Regions from separate parts of the Bradyrhizobium sp. ma5 genome, predicted to be linked through region 2. Evidence: predicted binding sites of a transcription regulator. Region 2 holds the regulator's gene; the other holds the start of a gene.
What was found. Region 2 encodes PhoB, which activates phosphate uptake and scavenging genes when phosphate is short. Its sites were predicted from a motif close to TGTCATNNANCTGTCAT; they were not measured.
Positions count from the first base shown of each region.

Region 1 (6,035 bases), 4.3 Mb from region 2:
CTGGGGAATGCCGGGCTGCGACAAAACGGCCCGACGGGCAACTCAGCAAATTCTGGCTCGCAGATGGTGCGACAAATTCAGTGTCGTCGGCGTAGGCCGGGACCCATCACCACCGAAGGTGATTGTTGCACGACGCTGGGGCACAGCTTTCCTCACCAACCCAATCCTGTGGTTATGGGTCCCGGCCTTCGCCGGGACGACGAATGGAAAGAGCGGTGCCCCCATCCCCGATCACCGCCGCGACAGCGGCGCGGGTGGGGGCGGGGCGGTGGCGCCGGCGGCGAGCGAGCGTTGCACCATCACGGTGTCGGACCAGCGGCCGTAGCGATAGGCGACGCCGGGCAGATGGCCGACGCGCGCGAAGCCGAACCGCTCGTGCAGCGCCAGCGACGCGGCGTTGTCGCTGTCGATGTAGCCGATCATCTGGCGGAAGCCGGCCGCCGCGCAAGTGTCGACCAATTCCTGCAGCAGCCGGCCGCCGACGCCCTTGCCGGTGAAGCTGTGGTGAATATAGATCGAATGCTTCACCGTGTAGCGATAGGCCGGGCGCTTGCGGAACTGGACCACATAGGCATAGCCGACCACCTCGCCGTCGCACAGCGCGACCAGGTGCGGCAGGCGGGTGTTGCGCAAATTCTTGCGGCGGTCGCGCAGGTCGTCGGGCTCCGGCGTGCCGGAATCGTCGACGCTTTCCTCGATGCCGTGGCGGATGTGATAGCGGTAGATCGACAGCATCGCATCGACGTCGCTGTCGCGCGAGGGGCGGACGGTGATCTTGTGATCATTCTCCATTGTGTTGCGTCCGCTGGCCTATTCGGACACGACATAGGTGTAGAAGCGGACGCGGCCCGCCTCGTCGATCTCCTTGTAGATGCCCTGGACCTCGACCTCGAAGCCCGGGAACGCATTGAAGCTCGCCTCGAACATCTTGAGGTAATCGATCATCGGCTTGCTGCGTTCCGACAGCCGCTCGCCGGGCACGATGGTGGCGATGCCGGGTGGATAGACCACGAACGGCGTCGCGGCGATGCGGCCGAAGATCTGGTCGATCGGCAGATAGTCGACGTCGTTGCGGATCAGATATTGCGCCGCCTGGCGCGGCGACATCGCGATCTCGGGCAGATGCTCAGGCAGGAACTGCTTGGCCTGCAGCGTGCTGACGCCGCCGTCGCGGAAGAAGCGGTGCATGTCCCCGCAGAGGTCGCGCAGCCGCACGCCGGTGTAGCGTTGCGGGCGGCGGCGGAAGAATTCGGGGATGACGTCCTCGACCAGCGCGTTGTCGTCGTGCAGCTTCTTGAAGGCGACGAGCCCGGACACCAGCGTGCCGGCCTTGCTGGCCTCGACGCCGGGCGTCAGCAGGAACAGCAGGGAGTTGAGGTCGTTCTTCTCGGCGACGATCTGGTTCTCGCGCAGATATTGCGCCACGACCGGTGCGGGGATGCCGTGATCGGCATAGGCGCCGGTGGCGTGATCGAAGCCCGGCGTCAGCAGCGTGAGCTTGTTCGGGTCGGTCATCGCAAAGCCTTCCGTCAGCTCGGGGAAGCCGTGCCAGGTTTGGCCGGGGCTGAGCTGCCAGTAGGACGGATTGGTCGCGAGCTGATCGGTCGAGATCGTCTCCCAGGCGACATTGTGCACACCGCCTTCGCGCGCGACGTCGGGGATCATCACGCGGTCCGGCACGAACGGCTCGAAGAACCAGCGCCGCTCGACCCGCGTCTCCTTCTCCTCGAACTCGCGCTTCACCGCGCGGATCTTCTTGCGCAGCTCGATGCCGAGCCGGATCGTATCGTCCCACAACACTTCGCCGGAGCGGCCCTTCATCATCTGCGCGCCGACGTCGAGCGAGGCGAAGATCGGATAGAACGGCGAGGTCGAGGCGTGCTGCATGAAGCTTTCGTTGAAGCGGCGATGCTCGACCCGGCGTTTCTGGCCCTTGATGTGGCGGTCGCGGATGTGGATCTGCGAGGCCTGCGAGAAGCTCGCGAGCTGCTTGTGGGTCGATTGGGTGGCGATGATGCCGGGCGCCTCGGGGCCGAGATTGGCAAGCCCCATCGCGAAACGCCCCGAATAAATCGGGTGGAATTTCATGAAGCCGGCCCAGGCCTCGTCGAACAGGATGTAGTCGCAGAGATGGCCGATCCGCTTCAGGATCATCTCGGCGGAGTGGATGGTGCCGTCATAGGTGCACTGCTCGACCACGGCGACGCGGAACGGACGCTCCTTCTTCCAGGCATTCTCGTCCTTGACCAGCGGGTGCTTGCGGATCTGGTCGCGCAGCGTGCCCTCGTCGAGCAGGTCCCAGCGCATCGGACCGATCAGGCCCCAGGCGTTGCGCACCGTCGGCACATAGACCGGGATGCCGCCGCCGATCAGAAGCGCGCCGTGATGGGCGGCCTTGTGGTTGTTGCGGTCGAACAGCACGAGGTCGCCGTCGGTGACCAGCGAGCCGAGCGCGACCTTGTTGGAGGTCGAGGTGCCGTTGAGCACGAAATAGGTCTTCTCGGCGCCGAAGATCTTGGCGGCTTCTTTCTGCGCCCGCAGTGCCGGCCCCTCATGGGTGAGGAGGTCGCCGAGGTCGAGCACGGAATTGTCGAGGTCGTCGCGGAACACGGCCTCGCCGAGATGCTCGACGAACACCCGGCCGATCGGGCTGCGGCTGTAGAACACGCCGCCATTGTGGCCCGGGCAGGTCCAGAGCTGGTTGCCTTCCTCGGCATAGTCGACCAGCGCGCCGAAGAACGGCGTCTTCAGGTTCTCGGCATACTGCTTCAGCCTGGAGATCAGGTTCTTGGCGATGAAGGAGGGGGTTTCCTCGGACAGGAACACATAGCCGTCGATGAAATCGAGCACCTCGACCGGCAGGTCCTCGAACCGCTTGCGGCGGATCAGCAGGAGGATCGGGAAGTCGAGGCCGCGCCGGCGCATCAGGTTGATCAGCGCCGCGGTCTTGCCCTCGAGACCCTTCTTGCCCCAGTCGACCACCATGCAGCCGATCGCCGCATCGGTCTGTACCGCGATTTCGGCATCTTCCAGCTTGCGGGCGCGGACCACTTCGAAGCCGGAGCGCTCGATTTCGGCGATGATCTGGTTGAAGCGGATGCCTTCGAGGTCGTCGGCCTCGAAAACCGGCGCCGCGAACAGGAAGTTGAAGCGTTTGAAATAGTCCATGCATGTCCCCGAAACTGGTCCGCTGAACCTGTCTGCACAATTCATGACAAAGAGATGACAATCCCTCTGCGACGCCAGGCGCCATGGCCAAATCCGCGTCTCCGCGGTGAAACTCCCGAAATTGCCAGCTTTCGCAAAAGGAAGGCGTCATGCCCCAGCCTGCCCAAGATCCTGACTTGCCCATTGTTGCGGGCCATTTGGCCGCGCTCGAGCGGCTGGCCCCGCTGATTGCCGAGCAACGGGCGGATTTCGACCGTGAGCGCCGGCTTCCCGACGCCGTAGTCCGCGCCCTGGCCGAGGCCGGAATGTTTCGGCTGTATTTGCCGAAGGCGCTGGGCGGGCCGGAATTCTCGCCGCTCGACTTCATGACGATCGTGGAGGCGGCGGCCGCGCTCGACGGTTCGGTCGGCTGGCTGGTCGGCAATGGCGGCGGCATGAGCCGGGCCGGCGGCTACCTGCCGGAAGACGTGGTGCGGGGCTGGTTCGCCGATCCACTGGCGTTCATCGCGAGCGCCACCGGGGCGATCGGGACGGCAGTGGAAGTCGAGGGCGGCTATCGGATCAGCGGGCGTTGGCCGTTCGGCAGCGGTGCGCCGCACGCCACCAGGTTCATGGGGCTCGCGAGCGTAAAGAGTCCCGACGGCAAGGATGGCCCGCCGATCTGCTGCTACGTCGATCGCGCCGACGTCCGCCTCCACGACACCTGGTTCGTGTCCGGATTGCGCGCCACCGGAAGCTGCGACTTCGAGATGCAGGATTGCTTCGTGCCTGCCAGCCACACCCATCCGCTGGTCGACTTCAAGCCGACCCAGCCGGGCATCCCGTACCGCATGCCGGGTCTGGCGGCGTTCTCCTGGACGGTCTCGGTGGTGCCGCTCGGGATCGCGCGCGGCGCGCTCGACGCCTTCATCGCGCTCGCGGGCAAGAAGCCGAGGCTCGGTGGCGGCGGCCAGCTCCGCGACGGCGAACTGGTGCAGGCGATGGTCGGCCGCGCCGAAGCGGCGCTGCGCTCGGCGCGGGCGCTGCTGGTCGAGGACATGACGGAGCTGATGGCGGCGAGCGAGGCCGGAGGCGAGCGGCTGATTGAAGCAAGGCTGCTGCACCGGATCGCCTGCGCCAATGCTGGCGAAACCGCCGCGCGCGTCGTCGAGATGATCGCGGCGGCCGCCGGCACCGCCGCGATCTTGGAGACCGGTACGCTTGAGCGATCGATCCGCGACGTCCAGGCTGCGATCAAGCATGTCGCGATGACCCCGATCAGCTACGGGCTGGTGGGCCGCGTAAAGCTCGGTCTGCCGCTCGGCACGACCCGGTTTTGAGCAGGGCCGTCGGCGGTGCAAGCCTCTCGCCGAGCGGTCAGGAGGCGACCGGCACCAGGCCGTAGCGCAGCATCGTCTCTTTCATCCTGGCTGGATCGGGGGCACCCCCCGCCATCAGCGCCGCCATGTCCTTGAAATATTGCGGTCCGAGCGCGCCGGGGCTCAGCAGGCAGAGGCAGGTCGCCGGACCGTTCGAGCGATTGGTGAAGCCGTGCACGACACCACGCTTGATGAACACCGATTCGCCGGGCCCGATGTCGATCTCCTTGCCGTCGACCCGCCAGGTCGAGACCCCCGAAAGCCCGTAAATCGTCTCGTCCCAGCTCTCATGATAGTGCGGGATCGGCATCCGGGCGTTCGGTTGCAGCGTCATCTCGAACAGATCGACGCTGCCGCCGGTGGTCTCCTTGCTCTGCAGGAATTTGAGCTGCAACGTGCCGAAATCGATCAGGTCGGGCATGACGGACTCGCAAATGGTTTGCGAGCCCACGATAGCGGACGGGGCCGCAGGAAGCCAACGGCCTGTACCGTTCGGACGCGCGAAGCGCGCTCAGTAGACGAGGTTCGTACCCGGCGGCTTCTCCAGCGCCGCCGCCAGCGTCCGATACTCCTCGCAGTCGGTGCCGCAGATCTCGGCGATCCGCTGCAGATGATACTGCGCCTGATCGCGGTTGCCCTGTTCGATCTGCCAGAGGCCGTAGTAGTTCCACGTCAGCACGTGGTTCGGATCGGCCTTCAGCGCGCGCTCGTACCAGACCTGCGACTGCTTGTAGTCGCCGAGCTTGCGATAGGAATAGCCGATCAGGTTGGCGACGTTCGGGTGATCGTCGCGGTCGAGCGCGTGCAGCTGATCGATCGCGGCGGCGTAGTCGTTGCGTTCGTAGATCGTCGCATAGGCCGCGCGATAGCCGTCGCGGAATGCCGGATCGTCGAAGCCGGATTGCTTGATCGGCTTCTTGATCTTGTGCGTGGTCTTTCTGCCCTTGTCCTGAGGATAGGCCGGCGTGGGAGTGCTGTAGCTCGACCCGTAGAGCTCTCCGCCGCCTGCGCCTCCACCGCCGCCACCACCTCCGCCGGCGGCGATGGCGGTGTGCGGTGGGAACAGGACGATAGGCGCTGTCAGAATTGCCGCAAGCGTTGCGAGCTTCATCGGTGACTTGATCATGCGCACCTCCCGAATAGACGTGGACAGTCATTGCTCTGAAGCACTAACTCCCGATCGAGGAGAGCATTCCGCGCGCTTTGAAAAATTGTTTGCCGATGCGGCAATCGCACTGTCGCTTCCGAACGTCGCGCTTGCACACACGTGCTGTTTGTTCGCGCCGTCGAACGACGGAGTGGAAACTAACATCGGTGTTAGAATTGGGTCGGTCGCACAAGGGCAGTGTGAAGGGCAGGCCGACGTCAATGCGTGTAGCCCGGATGAGCAAAGCGATATCCAGGATTTTTCTTTCCGCATATCGCGGAGCCCGTCATCGGGGCGCGCATTCGCGCGACCCATTGGCTCATCCGGGCTACAAGTGTCGCTACTTCTGCTCCAGGTGCCAG
Region 1 covers NZ_CP170156.1:5,552,576-5,558,610, reverse strand. Annotated here, with positions in the region: gene ACE103_RS25990 (GNAT family N-acetyltransferase) at 232-792, opposite strand; gene ACE103_RS25985 (Orn/Lys/Arg decarboxylase N-terminal domain-containing protein) at 811-3,168, opposite strand; gene ACE103_RS25980 (acyl-CoA dehydrogenase family protein) at 3,345-4,487, shown strand; gene ACE103_RS25975 (cupin domain-containing protein) at 4,525-4,947, opposite strand; gene ACE103_RS25970 (lipopolysaccharide assembly protein LapB) at 5,038-5,652, opposite strand; gene ACE103_RS25965 (adenylate/guanylate cyclase domain-containing protein) at 6,014-6,035, opposite strand, start outside.
Region 1: ACE103_RS25985 (Orn/Lys/Arg decarboxylase N-terminal domain-containing protein) is a predicted target of PhoB. The motif match lies at 3,212-3,228, and genes of this name have one in related genera.

Region 2 (10,580 bases):
TAAAACGCGCTACAGGGGTCGGGGCACAGCGAAGCGCCGGCGGAGTTCGCCCGGGAGCCGTCGTCGCGGGATCGCAATTCGAGGTCTAGATGCTGGAAGCAATACGCAGGGCGATGGCGTTTCTGCGCCAGAAGCAAATCCTGCATCGGCTGGGTGTTGTCATCAGCATCGCCGTCATCGGCATCGCCTGCTACGTCCTCTATCACATGCTGCGCGGCATCGACACCAACGAGGTGCTCGAGGCCATCAAGAGCACCGAGCCGCGACAAATCGCGCTGGCGGGACTGTTCGTCGCAGCCGGCTACTTCACGCTGACCTTCTACGACCTGTTCGCGGTGCGCGCGATCGGTCACGCCCACGTGCCCTATCGCATCAATGCGCTCGCGGCATTCACCTCGTATTCGATCGGCCACAATGTCGGCGCCAGCGTCTTCACCGGCGGCGCGGTGCGCTACCGGATCTATTCGGCCTGGGGATTGAACGCGATCGACGTCGCCAAGATCTGCTTTCTCGCCGGACTGACCTTTTGGCTCGGCAATGCCGCGGTGCTCGGGCTCGGCATCGCCTATCATCCGGAAGCCGCCGCCAACATCGACCAGCTGCCGCCCTGGCTCAACCGCACCCTGGCGTGCGGCATCATCATCGCGCTGGTCGCTTATGTGGTCTGGGTCTGGACCCAGCCCCGGGTGGTCGGCCGCGGTCCCTGGACGGTGACCTTGCCGGGCGGCCCGCTGACGCTGCTGCAGATCGCGATCGGCATCGTCGACCTCGGCTTCTGCGCGCTGGCGATGTACGTGCTGGTGCCGGACGAGCCCAATCTCGGCTTCGTCGTGGTCGCGGTCATCTTCGTGTCGGCGACCCTGCTCGGCTTCGCCAGCCACTCCCCCGGCGGGCTCGGGGTGTTCGACGCCGCCATGCTGGTCGGCCTCTGGCAGATGGACCGCGAGGACCTGCTCGGCGGTATGCTGTTGTTCCGCCTGCTCTACTATATTGCGCCGTTCGTCATATCTGTAATCTTGCTGACGTTTCGGGAGGTTATTGTCGGCGCCCGACTCAAACGGCTGCCGCAGACTGATTCGGGTCCCCGCGCTGAGCCGCACCACGAGGCGGTTCTGGTCCGCAAGCGCGGTGATTCCGGGGTCTGATGACGCGGCCCGATGCCTCCCGAGGGAAGGTCGATATGACCGCGCCTGGGCGAGACATGAACCGACGGGAAGAAAGCCGCCGCGATGGCCATTGACGATACGCCGCATTCGATTTTCTCGCCCTGGCCCGACCGCTTGCGCCATTCCGCGCTGATCCTGCTTGCCGCAGCGCTGGCGCTGAGCGTCGTGGTCGCGCTCGGCGAGTTGTCGCTGGTGCGCGCCTGCGCGGTGTTCGTCTGCATCGCGGCCGCGGCGCTGGTGCCCTGGCGGCTGCATGATGCCGGCACCTCGCGCGAGGATGTCCGCCACGGCAATCCGGTCGAGGCGACCGCCGTCAGCGCGGTCGTCGCCGGCATGCCGGACCCGGCCGTGCTGCTCGATCGCGCGGGTCGCGTCATCCATCTCAACACCGCCGCGGCCCAGCTGGCGCCGGCGCTGCGCAAGAACGAGCTGGCGCAATTTGCCCTGCGTTCGCCGGAGATTATCACCGCATTGCGCGAGGCGATCGCGACCACCGAGCCGCGCCGCGCCACCTACTCCGACCACGTTCCGGTCGATCGCTGGATGGAACTGGTGATCACGCCGGTGCCGGTGCCGACCCAGTTCGGCGGCACCGAGAAATGCATGCTGATGACCTTCCACGATCTGACGCCGCTGCGCCGGGTCGAGGAGATGCGCGCCGACTTCGTCGCCAACGCCAGCCACGAGCTGCGCACGCCGCTCGCCGCGTTGTCCGGCTTCATCGACACCTTGCAGGGGCCGGCGCGCGAGGACGCGCGGGCGCGCGAGCGCTTCCTCGGCATCATGCACACCCAGGCGACCCGCATGGCTCGGCTGATCGACGACCTGCTGTCGCTGTCGCGGGTCGAGCTGTCGGCCCATGTGCGGCCCGAGGCGTCGATTGATATCGTGCCGATCATCCGCCAGGTGGCCGACGGGCTCGAGGCGCTGGCCAGCGAGCGCCAGGTCGAGATCGACGTCGACCTGCCACCGACCCCGGTCACGATCGCCGGCGACCGCGAGGAACTGCTCCGCCTGTTCGAGAACCTGATCGAGAACGCGCTCAAATACGGCGCCTCGGGCGGCCGCGTCATAGTGTCGCTCAATCAGGCCGTTTCGGGCGCATCGGGCGAGGGGAGCCCCGAAATCCGTGTCATGGTACGGGATTTCGGTCCCGGCATCGCCCCGGAGCACCTGCCGCGGCTGACCGAGCGGTTCTACCGGGTGGACGTCGGCGACAGCCGTAACCAGGGTGGAACCGGCCTCGGATTATCGCTGGTGAAACATATTCTTAACCGTCATCGCGGGCGTCTCGTGATCGAGAGCGTGCCGAAGAATGGCGCGACTTTTACCGCCTGTTTTCCCCGGCCGAAGACCCCGTTACCGACCCAAAGCTAAGCGTTTTCAGCCGCTTGGCGCTGTCATCGAACTGTCATCCAACCTTCGTAAAAGCAGCACCGACCGCTCCTAGATGGACCGGCGTGAGCGCTATCGGGCGCATGCGGCGCTTCGCTCACAAATGGAGACGACCCCATGAATTTCATCAAAGCAATCGTCGCTGCCGGCATGATCGCCGCTTCGACGTCGGCCTTCGCTGCCGATATTACCGGCGCGGGCGCGACGTTTCCGTTCCCGATCTATTCGAAGTGGGCTGATGCCTACAAAAAGGACACCGGCAATGGCCTGAACTATCAGTCGATCGGTTCCGGCGCCGGCATCAAGCAGATCCAGGCCAAGACCGTGACCTTCGGCGCCACCGACGCGCCGCTCAAGGCCGAGCAGCTCGAGAAGGACGGCCTCGTCCAGTGGCCGATGGTGATGGGCGCGATCGTTCCGGTCGTGAACGTCGAAGGCATCAAGTCGGGCGATCTCGTGCTCTCCGGCGAAGTGCTCGGCGACATCTATCTCGGCAAGATCACCAAGTGGAATGACGCGGCGATCGCCAAGCTCAATCCGAAGCTGACCCTGCCGGCCGACGCGATCACCGTCGTGCGCCGTTCGGACGGTTCGGGCACCACCTTCAACTTCACCGACTACCTCTCCAAGTCGAACGCCGACTGGAAGTCCAAGGTCGGTTCCGGCACCGCGGTCGAGTGGCCGGTCGGCGTCGGCGCCAAGGGTAACGAAGGCGTTGCCGGCAACATCAGCCAGACCAAGAACGCGATCGGCTATGTCGAATACGCCTATGCCAAGCAGAACAAGCTGACCTACACCGCGCTGGTCAACAAGGCCGGCAAGACCGTGCAGCCGACCATCGCCGCCTTCCAGGCTGCTGCGTCGAATGCCGACTGGGCCAAGGCTCCCGGCTACTACGTGATCCTGACCGACCAGCCGGGCGAAGCCTCCTGGCCGATCACCGCGGCGACCTTCATCCTGATGCACAAGGACTCGACCGACAAGGCGGCCTCGCAGGAAGCGATCAAGTTCTTCAAGTACGCCTTCGAGAAGGGTGGCAAGGCGGCCGAAGAGCTCGACTACATCCCGATGCCGGAATCGGTCGTCAAGCTGATCGAGAAGACCTGGTCCTCGGACATCAAGAGCTAAGTCAGACGTTTCGAAAACGGCCTGTGCCGCCTCCCAAGGGCGGCACAGGTCGACCGATTGAGACCCGGGCTCCATCACCGCGGCAAGAAACGCGGGGTGGGGCCGGGGGTCGCGCCCCGGGTGGCGCAAGCCGGAACGACGCCCGGTCAAATGCGTCATTGAAGATCGCTTCGGGGCGTAGCGGTTTGCGTAGCTTTCACATAGTAATGAGGGGATTGGCGTGGCAGACATGGCTGTTCAGAGCGATGTGATGGAAGCCGCGGGACCTTACGATCGCGCCAAGGCCCTCAGCGCCTTCAAGCTCGGTGATCTCACGTTCTATTGGATCACCCGGATCTCGGCGATTTCGGTTCTGTTGATCCTCGGCGGCATCATCCTGTCGCTGATCGCCGGCGCCTGGCCGGCGATGAAGGAATACGGCTTCGCCTTCCTCTGGACGCAGCGCTGGGCGCCCTCGGCCGATCCGCCGGTGCTCGGCGCGCTCGGCCCGATCTACGGCACGCTGATCACGTCCGTCATCGCGATGATGATCGCCATTCCGGTCGGCATCGGCATCGCCGTGTTCCTCACCGAACTCTGCCCGCAAATACTGCGCCGTCCGATCGGCATCGCCATCGAGCTGCTCGCCGGCATCCCCTCGATCATCTACGGCATGTGGGGCTTCTTCGTGCTGGGCCCGTTCCTGGCCAACACGTTCCAGCCCTTCATGATCAGGATCTTCGAGGGCGTCCCGGTGCTGGGTGCGGTGTTCGCAGGGCCGCCGTCCTATCTCAGCCTGTTCAACGCCGCGCTGATCCTCGCGATCATGGTGCTGCCCTTCATCACCGCGATCTCGGTCGACGTGTTCAAGACCGTGCCGCCGGTCCTGAAGGAAGCCGCCTACGGCATGGGCTGCACCACCTGGGAAGTCGTCCGCAACGTCGTGATCCCGTACACCCGCGTCGGGGTGATCGGCGGCATCATGCTGGCGCTCGGCCGCGCACTCGGCGAGACCATGGCGGTGACCTTCATCATCGGCAACTCGTTCCGCATCTCGTCGTCGATCTTCGCGCCGGGCACCACGATCTCGGCGGCGATCGCCAGCGAATTCGCCGAGAGCGACGGCTTGCACCAGTCCGGCCTGATCCTGCTCGGCCTCCTGCTGTTCGTGCTGACCTTCTTCGTGCTCGCCGGCGCCCGGCTGATGCTGATGCGGCTTGAAAAGAAGGCGGGGAAATAGCGCCATGAACCCGATCTACAAATCCCGCCGTCGCAGCGACATCGTCATTCGCGCACTCTGTGTCGGTGCGGCGCTGTTCGGCGTCACCTGGCTGGCGCTGATCCTGTTCACGCTGCTCTATAACGGCCTTGCCGGCCTCAGCGTGCAGCTGTTCACCCAGAACACGCCGCCGCCCGGTTCGACCGACGGCGGCCTGCTCAACGCCATTGTCGGCTCGGTCATCATGACCGTGATCGGCGTTGGCATCGGCGCGCCGCTCGGCCTGTTCGCCGGCACCTACCTCGCCGAATACGGGAAGCACGACAAGCTCACCTCGGTGATCCGCTTCATCAACGACATCCTGCTCAGCGCGCCCTCGATCATCATCGGCTTGTTTATCTATGGTGCGGTGGTGGTGCCGATGCGCGGCTTCTCGGCGATTGCGGGTGCGCTCGCGCTCGCCGTGATCGTGATCCCGGTCGTGGTGCGCACCACCGAAGACATGCTGCTGCTGGTGCCCAATCCGCTGCGCGAGGCAGCCTCCGCGCTCGGCCTGCCGCGTTCGCTGGTGATCAAGCGGATCGCTTATCGTGCTGCGCGTAGCGGCTTGATCACCGGCGTGCTGCTGGCGACCGCCCGTGTCGCCGGTGAAACCGCGCCGCTGCTGTTCACCGCGCTGTCGAACCAGTTCTTCAGCTGGGATTTGACCAAGACGATGGCCAACCTGCCGGTGACCATCAACAACTTCGTGCAGAGCCCCTACGCCTACTGGAAAGAGCTGGCGTGGAGCGGTGCGCTGCTCATCACCTTCACTGTGCTCGCGCTGAATATCGGCGCGCGTATCCTTGGTGCCGAAAGGGCCACAAAATGACCGAGCTTTCCGTCTCCACGACCGTCGCGAGCCACGTTCCCCAGGTTCCGCTGCCGGAAGCGCCGCCGAAAGTCACGGTGCGCAACCTCAACTTCTATTACGGCGAGCACCACGCGCTGAAGAACATCAACCTGACGCTCGGCACCAACCGCGTCACGGCGTTCATCGGCCCGTCGGGCTGCGGCAAGTCGACCCTGCTGCGGATCTTCAACCGGATGTACGACCTTTATCCGGGCCAGCGCGCGGTCGGCCAGCTGATGCTGGACCAGACCAACATTCTCGATCCCAAGCTCGACCTCAATTTGCTGCGCGCGCGGGTCGGTATGGTGTTCCAGAAGCCGACGCCGTTCCCGATGACGATCTACGAGAACATCGCCTTCGGCATCCGCCTCTACGAGAAGATCTCGAAGTCCGAGATGGACGATCGGGTCGAGAAGGCGCTGCGCGGCGGCGCGCTGTGGAACGAGGTCAAGGACAAGCTGAACGCCTCCGGCCTGTCGCTCTCCGGCGGCCAGCAGCAGCGCCTGTGCATCGCGCGCACCGTGGCGGTGCGGCCCGAGGTGATCCTGTTCGACGAGCCGTGCTCGGCGCTCGATCCGATCTCGACCGCCAAGGTCGAGGAGCTGATCCAGGAACTCTCAGAGGACTACACGATCGCGATCGTTACCCACAACATGCAGCAGGCGGCGCGCGTCTCCGACAAGACCGCCTTCATGTATCTCGGCGAGCTGATCGAGTTCGACGACACCAACAAGATATTCACCTCGCCGAGCGATCGACGGACTCAGGATTACATCACCGGCCGGTTCGGCTGAGGAGATACAAGATGGCTTCTGAACATACCGCCAAGGCATTCGACAGCGACCTGCAGGAGTTGACTCGCCTGGTCGCCGAGATGGGCGGCCTCGTCGAGCGGATGATCACCGAGTCGGTCGACGCGCTGATCCGTCGCGACGTCGCGCTCGGCAAGCGCGTGGTCGCCGCCGACATCGAGATCGACAATCTGCAGCGCGTCATCGAAGAGCGCGCGGTGCTGACGATCGCCCGCCGCCAGCCGATGGCGATCGACCTGCGCGAAATCGTCAGCGCGATGCGCGTCGCCACCGACCTCGAGCGGATCGGCGACCTCGCCAAGAACATGGGCAAGCGCGTCGCGGCGCTGGAGAGCGATTTCCAGCCGCTGAAGCTGATCCGCGGCCTGGAGCACATGACCGACCTCGTGCTGTCGCAGGTCAAGTCGGTGCTCGACGCCTATGCCGCGCACGATCTGCCGGCGGCGATGAACGTCTGGAAGGGTGACGAGGAGGTCGATGCGATCTGCACCTCGCTGTTCCGCGAGCTCTTGACCTACATGATGGAGGATCCGCGCAACATCTCGTTCTGTATCCATCTGATGTTCTGCGCCAAGAACATCGAGCGGATCGGCGATCACGCCACCAACATCGCCGAGACGGTGTTCTACATGATCGAGGGCCAGCAGATCACCGACAAGCGCCCGAAGGGCGACATGACCAACTTTGCCACCACGGTGCCGGGTACCTAGGACATGATCCGCAGGCGCGGAGCCGGATTGTCTTCACGACAAGTCGTTTCCGCGGGGGTTGTGCTCAGGAAAGTAAGCGTTTCGGTTTGCGTCTGGGCAACGGATCATCACAGAGAGAGAACTTAAACCGATGAGCGCACGCATTCTGGTAGTCGAAGACGAGGAAGCGCTGACGACATTGTTGCGCTACAACCTCGATGCGGAAGGCTACGATGTCGAAACGGTGGGGCGCGGCGACGATGCCGATACCCGCCTGAAGGAGCGCGTTCCCGACCTCGTGGTGCTGGACTGGATGCTGCCGGGCCTGTCCGGCATCGAGCTGTGCCGCCGCCTGCGGGCGCGGCCCGAGACCAAGCAGCTTCCGATCATCATGCTGACCGCGCGCGGCGAGGAGAGCGAGCGCGTGCGCGGGCTTGCCACCGGCGCCGACGACTACATCGTCAAGCCGTTCTCGGTGCCGGAACTGCTGGCGCGGGTGAAGGGCCTGCTGCGTCGTGCGAGCCCGGAGCGGCTTGCGACCGTGCTGACCTATGGCGACATCGAGCTCGACCGCGAGAAGCGCCGCGTGGCGCGCTCGGGACGTCCGATCGATCTCGGTCCGACCGAGTATCGGCTGCTCGAATTCTTCCTCGAACATCCCGGCCGCGTGTTCAGCCGCGAGCAGCTGCTCGACAGCGTCTGGGGCCGCGACATCTATATCGATGAGCGTACCGTCGACGTGCATATCGGCCGCCTGCGCAAGCTGCTCAATCCGGGCCGCGAGCAGGATCCGATCCGCACCGTGCGCGGCGCCGGCTACGCGCTCGACGATCGCTTCGCGAAGGCCGAGCCGCAGCCGTAGGCTGGCAGGCGATCGCAAACCACAACACGGCGTCGTCCCGGCGAAAGCCGGGACCCATAACCACGATGGGTGTTGTTAGAAAGCCGTCTGGTCGCTTGCCGATTGCGTCGGCCGCGGCGTATGGGTCCCGGCTTTCGCCGGGACGACGCGGTGGATGTATCCGGGCTACGAGCCACAAAAAAATCCCCGCTTTCGCGGGGATTTGTTTTTGCAGTCCAGGCAGTTTCCCGAGTGCTTACTTGATCTGTGGCTTCGCCGACGGCCGGCGGCGATCGCCGGCCGGCTGATAGGCGACGCGCGAGTGGTGCGCGCAATAGGGCAGGCCGCCGAGCGCCTTGCCGCCGCAGAAGAAGAATTCCGGGCTCGAGGGATCGCCGACCGGCCAATGGCATGTGGCCTCGTTGAGCTCGAGCAGCGACAGCCGCTGGCTCATCGGCACCACGTTGTCGAAGGAGATCGGATCCGGCTCCATCTCGACCTCGAAGGCATGCGCAAGGGCGGTGTTGCCGCGCGAGACCGGGCGCGCCACCCGCATCATGTGCTGGGCGGGGCGGGCCTTGCGCTGCCGCGGCGCAGCCGTGGAGGGAGCCTTGGCGCGGCCGGAGAGTCCGAGCCGATGCACTTTGCCGATCACGGCGTTTCGCGTCACATTGCCAAGTTCCGCCGCGATCTGGCTGGCCGAGAGGCCGGATTCCCAGAGCTTCTTCAGCTGCTCGACGCGATCGTCGGACCATGTCAATACAGTCATCACATTCTTCCTTTCGCATGGCGCCGGCCACTCATCGGAGCGGCGCTGCGAGCCAATCTGGACAAATATCCCTGCGGCCAGAATCCCTTAGCCCTCGCCGGGCACGGTGTTGCGCCCGAACGTTTACGCGAGAACGAAGGCTACTTAGAGGGTCCAGTACTGCCGCACGAGATGTCGTACCCGACAGGCCAAACGCTACAATATGGCGTGACTCTGGCGCAAGAGTCCGCGGCCGTGCGTCCACATGTTCCCACAAAGTTAAGCATTGCTATGAGGCTTTTCCACCGCACCGGAATGCTCCGGATTGCGCTGGTTTCGCATTGCAGGAAGGCCGGCAAAGGCCGGCTCCTGGCGATTGACACTGACCGGCCGCCGCATAGAATGACCCACACGTGCCGCCCGCAAAGGCGGCCGTTTTGTTTTCCGAAGCTGGCGGTTGCTGCGTTGGCGTCAAGGCGCGCAGCAATTGACGGCTTTAAAACGGCAGTGAACGCCATGACCAACGCCTCGTCGCATCTGCTCCCCGTCTTCGCCCGGGTCGATCTCGGCTTCGAGCGCGGCGAGGGCGCCTGGCTGATCGCAACCAACGGCGACCGCTATCTCGATTTCACCTCGGGTGTCGCGGTGAACGCGCTCGGACATGCGCATCCGCATCTGGTCAAGGCGCTGCAGGAGCAGGCGACCAAGCTCTGGCACATGTCGAACCTGTTCAAGAGCCCGGACGGCGAGGTGCTGGCCGCGCGGCTGTGCGAGCAGAGCTTTGCCGACTTGGTGTTCTTCTGCAATTCCGGCGCGGAAGCGATGGAGGGCGTGATCAAGCTGGTCCGCCACTATCACTTCTCCAAGGGCCATCCCGAGCGCTACCGCATCATCACCTTCGAAGGCGCCTTCCACGGCCGCACGCTGGGCACGCTGGCTGCGACCGGCTCGGCGAAATATCTCGAAGGCTTCGGCCCGCCGATGGACGGCTTCGACCAGGTGCCGCACGGCGACATCGAGGCGGTGAAGAAGGCGATCGGTCCCCACACCGCCGGCATCCTGATCGAGCCGGTGCAGGGCGAGGGCGGCGTGCGCTCGGCGCCGCAGGCGTTCTTCAAGGCGCTGCGCGCGCTGTGCGACGAGCACGGCCTGCTGCTCGCCTTCGACGAGGTGCAGACCGGCATGGGCCGCACCGGCGAGCTGTTCGCCTACAAGCGCACCGGTGTCACGCCGGACGTGATGTCGCTGGCCAAGGCGCTCGGCGGCGGTTTCCCGATCGGCGCGGTGCTGGCGACCGCGCAGGCTGCGGCCGGCATGGCGCCGGGCTCGCACGGCTCGACCTTCGGCGGCAATCCGCTCGCGGTCGCCGCCGCCAATGCCGTGCTTGACGTCATGCTCAAGCCCGGCTTCTTCGAGCACGTGCAGAAGATGTCGCTGCTGCTCAAACAGAAGCTCGCGTCCGCGGTCGACCGCTATCCCGGCGTGCTGTCGGAGGTGCGCGGCGAGGGCCTGTTGATCGGCGTCAAGGCGGTGGTGCCGTCGGGCGATCTGATCGCCGCGCTGCGCAATGAGAAGCTGCTCACCGTCGGCGCCGGCGACAATGTCGTGCGCTTCCTCGCGCCCCTGATCGTCACCGAGGCCGAGATCGACCAGTCGATCGCCTCGCTCGAGCGCGCCTGCGCGACACTATCGGCAGCACAGCCGAAGAAGG
Region 2 covers NZ_CP170156.1:782,619-793,198, forward strand. Annotated here, with positions in the region: gene ACE103_RS03585 (lysylphosphatidylglycerol synthase domain-containing protein) at 90-1,145, shown strand; gene ACE103_RS03590 (ATP-binding protein) at 1,230-2,543, shown strand; gene pstS (phosphate ABC transporter substrate-binding protein PstS) at 2,679-3,689, shown strand; gene pstC (phosphate ABC transporter permease subunit PstC) at 3,919-4,908, shown strand; gene pstA (phosphate ABC transporter permease PstA) at 4,913-5,758, shown strand; gene pstB (phosphate ABC transporter ATP-binding protein PstB) at 5,755-6,573, shown strand; gene phoU (phosphate signaling complex protein PhoU) at 6,585-7,301, shown strand; gene phoB (phosphate regulon transcriptional regulator PhoB) at 7,432-8,142, shown strand; gene ACE103_RS03625 (GcrA family cell cycle regulator) at 8,378-8,890, opposite strand; gene ACE103_RS03630 (aspartate aminotransferase family protein) at 9,386-10,580, shown strand, end outside.